One region of the Klebsiella sp. A52 genome, then DNA from elsewhere that is predicted to be linked to it. Evidence: predicted binding sites of a transcription regulator. Region 1 holds the regulator's gene; the other holds the start of a gene.
The links. The regulator ArgR, encoded in region 1, controls arginine synthesis, uptake and breakdown. The targets are predictions, from matches to a motif close to ANTGAATAAAAATACANT.

Region 1 (4,422 bases):
GCGTCTACGCGATGCCCCGGTGCCGGTAAACGAGGATTTGTCGGCCTTCCACCGCCAGCTGCGGCGAACCGCCGATCACGTTATCTCCGCCGGCAGCGATGATAAGCGCCGCCGTTACTTTACCCGTCTGCTGGAAGAGCTTGATGTTTATCAGGAAAAACTCCTTCACTGGCAGGCGTCGCCCCAGGTCACTGAGCCGGTGCGACGGCTGGTCGATATGCTGAAGAAATATCAGCACGTGCTCACCAACAGCTAAGCTGCGAACCGACGCCCCGGCGTCGGTTTTTTTATCGCTATACTTATTTGGTGTAGAGGGACAGAGCTTAAGGGGCGCCGGGCAATGACTATTTATACCTTTGATTTTGATGAAATAGCTGAGCAACAGGATTTCTATCGCGAGTTTTCCCGCGCCTTCGCGCTACCGGATAAGCAGGTGGATAACCTCGACGCGCTGTGGAGCGCGGTGACGGGAGGGCGCTTACCGTTCCCGCTGGAGATTGAATTTGTTCATCTGGATGAAAAACAGCGTCGTCGCTTTGGCGCGTTAATTTTGCTGTTCGATGAAGCGGAAGAGGAGCTGGAAGGACTACTACGTTTCAATGCCCGTTGGGCATAAAAAAGCCCCCGGCAGGGCGGGGGCAAGTCGTCGGATAAGACGACGAGGGTTTATTTGTACAACTCAGCAGTCGCGTGCCAGCTGTCGCCGGTACGAGCTTCAATAATGCGGTAGCTGCTGGCGCCTTCTTTCTCGGCTTTAGCCGCCAGTTCCTGGCGCATATCCATTGGCGCGCTACCTACTTGAGATACAGAGATAGTGCCCATTGGTTGCAGATTTTGTGCTTGATCGGCGTTCACTTGCTGTACGGCTGCGCTTGCGCCGAAAGAGAGAACAGATGCCAGACCCAGGGATGCGATGATAATTGCGCTTTTCATAATCTTTACTCCAACCATTTGTGCAGCGGCGGGAGATTTCGTATGAACCCAGGCCGCTGAAGAGATACTGTTTCAGTTAATGACCGACAATCGTTAAAGCTTATTTATAAAGTTCAGCAGTGGCGTGCCAGTGGTCGCCGGTGCGAGCTTCGATAATGCGATAAGAAGAAGCACCTTCTTCTTGTGCTTTTTTGTTCAGCATTTCGTGCATATCCATCGGGGAAGAACCTACCGCGCCGATAGATACGGTGCCCAGTGACTGGCGGCTTTCCGCTTGAGTGCTGTTGATTGAATCAGCGGCGAAAGCGCCAAAGGACAGTACGGATAGCATGCTGAGTGCGGCTACAGTGGTTTTGATTTTCATGATGTTCACCTCGTCGAATTTTATTATTAGGGGGCTTTGTTTCGTGACCCTCATCACAAAATCAAGTATACACTAATCACCAAAAATATTAATACCATGCTAATTGTTTTCAGTGTAAATAATTTCCAAGAAATGTCGTTTTTATAACGTATAAGAATTAGAAATGTCATTCATGGGGTGAATGTCATGATTATTTATATTTAAATCAAATAGATATTGCGCTTTGATCTTTTGTGCGCTTTAGCCGTTATCATTCGGTAAAGGAATGTATAGAGGTGGAAAACCACACTAAATGTTAAAAAAATGCTGCTTTATTTGAAGGTTTGAGGGGGAGCGTTTTGCGGGGAAGAGCCCTCTGGCGGGAACCAGAGGGGGAGCGCTTAGAGTTCCTGTTCGAACAGGACCAGAATCGCGTCGTAGAGATCTTTAACGGAAAAACCGCGGGCAGGGGTGGTAAAGATAGTGTCATCCCCCGCGATACTACCCAGAATACCTTCGGCTTTACCTAAGGAATCCAGCAGGCGTGCGATCAGCTGCGCCGCGCCGGGGCTGGTGTGAATCACTACCACCGCATCGTTATAATCGATGTCCAGCACCAGGTTTTTCAGCGGGCTGGAGGTCGTCGGCACGCCGAGTTCGGCAGGCAAACAGTAGACCATTTCCATTTTGGCGTTACGCGTGCGAACGGCGCCAAACTTTGTCAGCATGCGGGAAACTTTCGATTGGTTGATGTTCTCGAAACCTTCTTCCTGCAGCGCCTGAACGATTTCGCCTTGCGAGCTGAATTTTTCTTCTTTAAGCAGCGATTTAAACGCTTTAACCAGTTCTTCTTGTTTTGCCGAACTACGCATAAGTCACCCAGATTATGGTGGTAAAAACAACATCATTATGCATACAAGTGCATTTTTATGCAAATAATCCGCAAGGGAATAGCGTAAATAATGTTATGAAAGGCGCATATTTTAGCAAATAACCCTGATGAGGAACATGCCTGCATCACAGCGGGTAAATTGCTGTAAAAGTGAAATAAATGTTATGAAATTGATATTGTTTTGCCGAGCGAGCTGGGTGTATTGTAACCAATAGTCGATCCGGTACTACGGCTTTGCTGGATGGCCAGTCTCAGGAAGAAAAATGCGAATTTGCTGCATCATTGCGCGTACCCCGCATTCTTCAGCCATAATTATTGTAATTGTTCATCTTGTGAATTAAGGTCCAGGCGACGGAATAACGAAAGACTATACCCGTCATACTTCGAGCTGCATGTGCGTTGGCTGCAATCGTTCACCCCAGTCACTTACTTCAGTAAGCTCCTGGGGATTCACGCTCTTGCCGCCTTCCTGCAACTCGAATTATTCAGGGTGTAAATTAACCATAATAAGGAGTTTAGGATGAAAGTTGCAGTCCTCGGCGCCGCTGGTGGCATCGGCCAGGCGCTTGCCCTACTACTTAAGACCCAACTGCCTTCAGGTTCAGAGCTCTCGTTGTACGACATCGCTCCGGTTACGCCGGGCGTGGCGGTAGATCTAAGTCATATTCCCACAGATGTAAAAATCAAAGGTTTCTCCGGTGAAGATGCAACCCCGGCGCTGGAAGGCGCTGATGTGGTGCTGATTTCCGCCGGCGTCGCGCGCAAGCCCGGCATGGATCGTTCCGACTTATTTAATGTTAACGCCGGTATCGTTAAAAATCTGGTGCAGCAGATCGCAAAAACCTGTCCGCAGGCCTGCATCGGTATTATCACCAACCCGGTAAATACCACCGTCGCTATCGCCGCCGAAGTGCTGAAAAAAGCCGGCGTGTACGATAAAAACAAACTGTTTGGCGTCACCACGCTCGACATTATTCGCTCTAATACTTTTGTCGCCGAGCTGAAAGGCAAGTCGGCAACCGAGGTTGAAGTTCCGGTCATTGGCGGCCACTCTGGCGTCACTATCCTGCCTTTACTGTCGCAGATTTCTGGCGTCAGCTTTAGCGAGCAGGAAGTCGCGGATCTCACCAAACGTATTCAAAACGCCGGGACGGAAGTCGTGGAAGCGAAAGCGGGCGGCGGGTCGGCGACGCTGTCGATGGGCCAGGCGGCTGCGCGTTTCGGGCTCTCACTGGTGCGTGCCATGCAGGGTGAAAAAGGCGTGGTTGAATGTGCCTACGTCGAAGGTGACGGCCAGTATGCCCGTTTCTTCTCGCAGCCGCTGCTGCTGGGCAAAAATGGCGTGGAAGAGCGTCAGTCTATTGGTAAACTCAGCGCTTTTGAACAGCAGGCGCTGGAAGGCATGCTGGATACGCTGAAGAAAGATATCGCCCTCGGCGAGGATTTCGTCAACAAGTAACATCTCCTTAGCAGAAAAGCCGGAACCGTCGTTCCGGCTTTTTTATCGCCTCATCTCCCTGCCGAATGCGCCGCCTGGCGGCTAAATCTGCTAAAATCCCCGCGTCTTAAGCCCCACGCAATGAGGACGTTGTGAAAAAGATCGAAAGAAAGCAGACCAGGGACCACATTACGCAAATCATTCGCTATCAAATTCTTTCCGGAGCGATAAAACCGGGAGATGAGCTGGCGCAGGAGAGTATTGCTGAGCAGCTAGGGCTTTCACGTATGCCGGTTAGAGAAGCGTTGCAGTCTCTTGAACAAGAGGGGTTTCTGGTGCGCTTGCCTAACCGTCATATGCAGGTATCAAAGCTGGTGCCCGATGATGTTAGCCATATTTTTCGCGTGATCGCGGTGATGGCTGCCGAATTGTTCACTCTCGTGCCGGCAAACCAGGGGGAATTGCTGCTCGGGCGCGCGCAAGCGCTGGCGCAGCCTGGCGACAAAACTCGCGAACTGGAATTTCATCAGTTGCTGATTTCCTATCTTGATAACCGCTATCTGGCGAAGGCGTATCAGCAATTTTTGGATGGATATATTTCTTATGTCATCCTGTATCTGAAAGACGATAGCCAGGAATCGGCACTGATACTACATGAACTGGCTGGAGCCATTAGCCGCGGCGATGTGGGCAATATTGCTCAGGCAACACAGCGTTATTTCCTCATGCTTGCGGAAATTATGCGTCAACATATGAAGGATTGGGAAAGTGCAGAAGCCTAAATTAGGGAAAATTAAGCTTCTTTCGGCGAAAGAG
Region 2 (4,422 bases), 490 kb from region 1:
TATCGCTGAGCGCTCCGGCATAGATGCTGGCGCGGGAAGGCAGCTTGCCGTTTTTCGGCGGCATACGGTAAATAGGATACTGGAACTCGCCCTGGCGAGTGTGGCGGGCCTGCACGACCGGGGTGTAGTAGCCGGTAAACTGCACGTTGCCGTAGTTATCGGCACCCTGCATCTGCCAGGCATCAATACCAAACTGGCGTAACGTGCGGGTATCGCCGCCGGAACGCAGCCACTCCTGAATCGCGTTATAAACGCTGCTCTGGCTGTTATAGAGACGCGGAGAGGCGCTACGAATCTGACCAACCTGCTGGGAGAAGTCGCCGGCGTTAATCGGCGCGCCTACCGCATCAGGTTGGTTTACCAATGAAAACGGCTGGGTAAACTTGCCATCACTATATTGCTGACCGCGATCGGTCGGTTTCGAGGAACAGGCGGCGAGCATCGCCAACATCGCCCCTGTCGCTACATATTTTGCCCAACGTCCTTTCATGGTATCTCTTCTTTATTGCTGCTAAGCCTTAGTGCGTGATGAAGATAACAAACCCATGCGGCTAATGAAATGCGCGAAAGCGAGCTGCAGCCCAAATTGTGTAAAAATCCGCCCATCGCTGTCTACTTAGTCGCCATTTTTTACAAAATTGACGATTTCTACGAAAAAAGGTTGCATCAGAACGCTAGCGGAGTATAGTGCGCTTCCACGGACGCGGGGTGGAGCAGCCTGGTAGCTCGTCGGGCTCATAACCCGAAGGTCGTCGGTTCAAATCCGGCCCCCGCAACCAATTAAAATCTGAAGTAAATCTACTTGATGGAAGAGTAGAGGCGGACGCGGGGTGGAGCAGCCTGGTAGCTCGTCGGGCTCATAACCCGAAGGTCGTCGGTTCAAATCCGGCCCCCGCAACCAATTACAATCAGAAGCAAATTTACTCGATGGAAGAGTAAACACGGACGCGGGGTGGAGCAGCCTGGTAGCTCGTCGGGCTCATAACCCGAAGGTCGTCGGTTCAAATCCGGCCCCCGCAACCAACACAATGAACACCCTCAAGGGTGTTTTTTTGTTTCTGTCGTCCGTAGATACCGCTACAAAAAAAGCGCCCGAAGGCGCTATTTTTTTATCCGCGTCTGGCCAACGTCGCCCCATCGGCAAAGTAGGCTTTGATCCCCGCCAGAATCGACTCCGCCACTTCCTGCTGGAATTTCGCGGTCTTCAGTTTACGCTCTTCTTCAACGTTACTGATAAAGGCCGTTTCGACCAGAATCGAAGGAATATCCGGCGCTTTCAGTACCGCAAAGCCCGCCTGCTCCACCTGATTTTTATGCAGCTTATTAATATTGCCCATTTTTTGCAGCACCGCTTTACCAAATTTCAGGCTGTCGGCGATGGTCAGGGACTGCACCATATCGAACATGGTGTGGTCAACGTAACGATCGCCGCTCTTACTGACCCCGCCGATTAAGTCCGAGGCGTTCTGCGTTTGCGCGAGGTATTTTGCGGCGGTACTGGTAGCGCCCTTGGTCGAGAGCGCGAACACCGAAGAGCCGCTCGGCTGACGGCTGGTAAAGGCGTCGGCGTGAATCGAAACGAACAGGTCGGCACGCTGCTTCTGCGCCTTGGCGACGCGCACCTTCAAGGGAATAAACACGTCTTCGTTACGGGTCATAAAGACCTTCATATTGCCTTCACGCTCAATGAGCGCGCGCAATCGACGGGCAATCTGCAGCACCACGTCTTTCTCACGAGTACGGTATTTACCAATCGCGCCGGAGTCTTCACCGCCATGGCCGGGATCGAGCATGATAACGATAGGACGATCGCGCCCGGCTTTCCCCGGCTGCGGCCCGCTCTCTGCCGGCGGTACCTGACGTTCCAGATCGCCTTTGTTGTAATCTTCCAGCAGCGCCAGCAGCGGATCCTGCACATCGGTGGCCGTAGAGGGATAAAGATCCATCACCAGACGCTCTTTAAAACCGGCGACCGGCGCCAGCGCAAACAGCTGCGGCTTGACGTTTTGTTTCAGTTCAAACACCATCCGCACGGTTTGCGGGTCGAACTGGCCCACGCGCGCGGATTTAATATACGGGTCGTCGTCGCGAATCTGCCCGCCCATCCCTTTCAGGACCGAGTTCAGGTTAACGCCTTCAATATCAACCACCACTCGCTCAGGATTGCTTAACGCAAACTGCCGATATTTCAGTACATGATTGGATTCCACCGTGACGCGGGTGTAGGTCGACGACGGCCAGATACGCACCGCGACAACCTGCGCGGCGGCGGCCAAACCGACCGGACTCACACTCATTAACCACATGGCGCCCGCCCCTTGTAAAAAACGACGGCGGCTTAATCCCGACTTGTATCCCGACATGCCACTCCCAAGCAAAAAAACGCGTTTGAAGCCAAAATGAACAGATTGACCGGAAACTTTAACCAAAGCCGCATAACCTGTCATCTATAAAAGGGTAAACAAACTTTGACACCTAAGGTTTTGTCACAATGTTTTCGCAAATTAGTGACAAATTAGGGGTTGCACCACGAAGCAAAACAGAATAAAAATACACTTATTACGAATAATCATGCATTGAGGGTTTGTCATGGTGAAGGAGCGTCGCACTGAACTGGTCGAGGGATTCCGCCATTCTGTTCCCTATATAAACGCGCACCGGGGAAAAACGTTTGTCATCATGCTGGGCGGAGAAGCCATCGAGCATGATAACTTTTCCAGCATAGTCAATGACATTGGCTTATTGCATAGCCTCGGTATTCGCCTGGTAGTGGTTTATGGCGCGCGCCCGCAGATTGACGCCAACCTCGCGGAACATCACCACGAACCGGTTTATCACAAGCAGACCCGCGTCACCGACGCCAAAACCCTTGAGCTGGTGAAGCAGGCCGCCGGCATGCTGCAGTTAGAAATTACCGCCCGCCTGTCGATGAGCCTCGGCAATACGCCCCTGCAGGGGGCGCATATCAACGTAGTGAGCGGCAATTTTATTATCGCTCAGCCTCTTGGGGTCGATGATGGCGTGGATTACTGCCACAGCGGCCGTATTCGCCGCATCGACGAAGAAGCCATTCATCGCCAACTGGACAGCGGCGCAATCGTGCTCATGGGCCCGGTCGCGGTATCCGTCACCGGCGAGAGCTTCAACCTCACCTCTGAAGAGATTGCCACCCAGCTGGCGGTAAAGCTGAAAGCTGAAAAGATGATCGGCTTCTGCTCGTCGCAGGGGGTCTACGACCAGCATGGCGAGATCGTTTCCGAACTGTTCCCTAACGAGGCGCAGGCGCGGGTAGAGGAGCTGGAAGCGGAAGAAGACTATAATTCCGGTACCGTACGCTTCCTGCGCGGGGCGGTGAAAGCCTGCCGCAGCGGGGTGCGTCGCTGCCATTTAATTAGCTATCAGGAAGATGGCGCGCTGCTGCAGGAGCTGTTCTCACGTGACGGTATCGGTACGCAGATCGTCATGGAAAGCGCCGAGCAGATCCGCCGGGCAACCATTAACGATATCGGCGGCATCCTCGATCTTATCAGCCCGCTGGAGCAGCAAGGCATTCTGGTGCGCCGCTCGCGCGAACAGCTGGAAATGGAGATAGATAAATTCACCATCATCCAGCGCGATAACACCACCATCGCCTGCGCCGCGCTCTATCCATTCCCGGAAGAGAAAATTGGCGAAATGGCCTGCGTGGCGGTGCATCCGGATTACCGTAGTTCGTCACGCGGCGAGGTACTCCTGAGCCGGATCGCCGCCCAGGCGAAGCAGATGGGGCTCAGCAAGCTATTTGTATTGACCACCCGTAGTATTCACTGGTTCCAGGAACGCGGCTTTACCCCGGTGGATATTGATTTGCTGCCGGAGAGTAAAAAACAGATGTACAACTATCAGCGCCGTTCGAAGGTATTGATGGCAGACCTGGGCTGACGGATCCCCCGGATAGCGGCTTGCGCCTTATCCGGGCTACGGTTCGGTAGTCGGTTGGTAGCCCCGGTAAGCGTAAGCGCCACCGGGGGAGGATTCCCGGATAGCGGCTTGCACCTTATCCGGGCTACGGTTCGGTAGTCGGTTGGTAGCCCCGGTAAGCGTAAGCGCCACCGGGGGAGGATTCCCGGATAGCGGCTTACGCCTTATCCGGGCTACCCGATTGCAAATAGGCATATCCCACGCCTTCAGGATAGTCATTTTGTTCTATCACCGCCGCATCAGTGACAAATATTCAGCATCCGGGCTTTATTCCTGGTTTAATGCCGAGGTATATCTTTATCACTGCATCAACGCTATGCTCCTTCCTAAAGAATAAAAAAACAACACATTATTGATAAGCATGATGAATAATGCATAAATCTGATAGCTGGATTATTAATAGATCTCAGACGGTTGTTTCCATCATTGCTATATACCCATGGTTAATAATATTGATTACAC

Region 2: the regulator ArgR is predicted to act here: its motif matches at 2,540-2,557, upstream of argA (amino-acid N-acetyltransferase).

What each region holds. Positions count from the first base shown of each region.
Region 1 covers NZ_CP074437.1:1,860,092-1,864,513, forward strand. The annotation lists gene aaeB (p-hydroxybenzoic acid efflux pump subunit AaeB) at 1-256, shown strand, start outside; gene KGA69_RS08750 (barstar family protein) at 341-616, shown strand; gene yhcN-B (DUF1471 family stress response protein YhcN-B) at 667-933, opposite strand; gene yhcN (peroxide/acid stress response protein YhcN) at 1,034-1,297, opposite strand; gene argR (transcriptional regulator ArgR) at 1,678-2,148, opposite strand; gene mdh (malate dehydrogenase) at 2,689-3,627, shown strand; gene KGA69_RS08775 (GntR family transcriptional regulator) at 3,759-4,388, shown strand; gene KGA69_RS08780 (GntR family transcriptional regulator) at 4,375-4,422, shown strand, end outside.
Region 2 covers NZ_CP074437.1:2,348,830-2,353,251, reverse strand. The annotation lists gene mltA (murein transglycosylase A) at 1-490, opposite strand, end outside; tRNA gene KGA69_RS11085 (tRNA-Met) at 703-779, shown strand; tRNA gene KGA69_RS11080 (tRNA-Met) at 825-901, shown strand; tRNA gene KGA69_RS11075 (tRNA-Met) at 947-1,023, shown strand; gene amiC (N-acetylmuramoyl-L-alanine amidase AmiC) at 1,110-2,363, opposite strand; gene argA (amino-acid N-acetyltransferase) at 2,590-3,921, shown strand.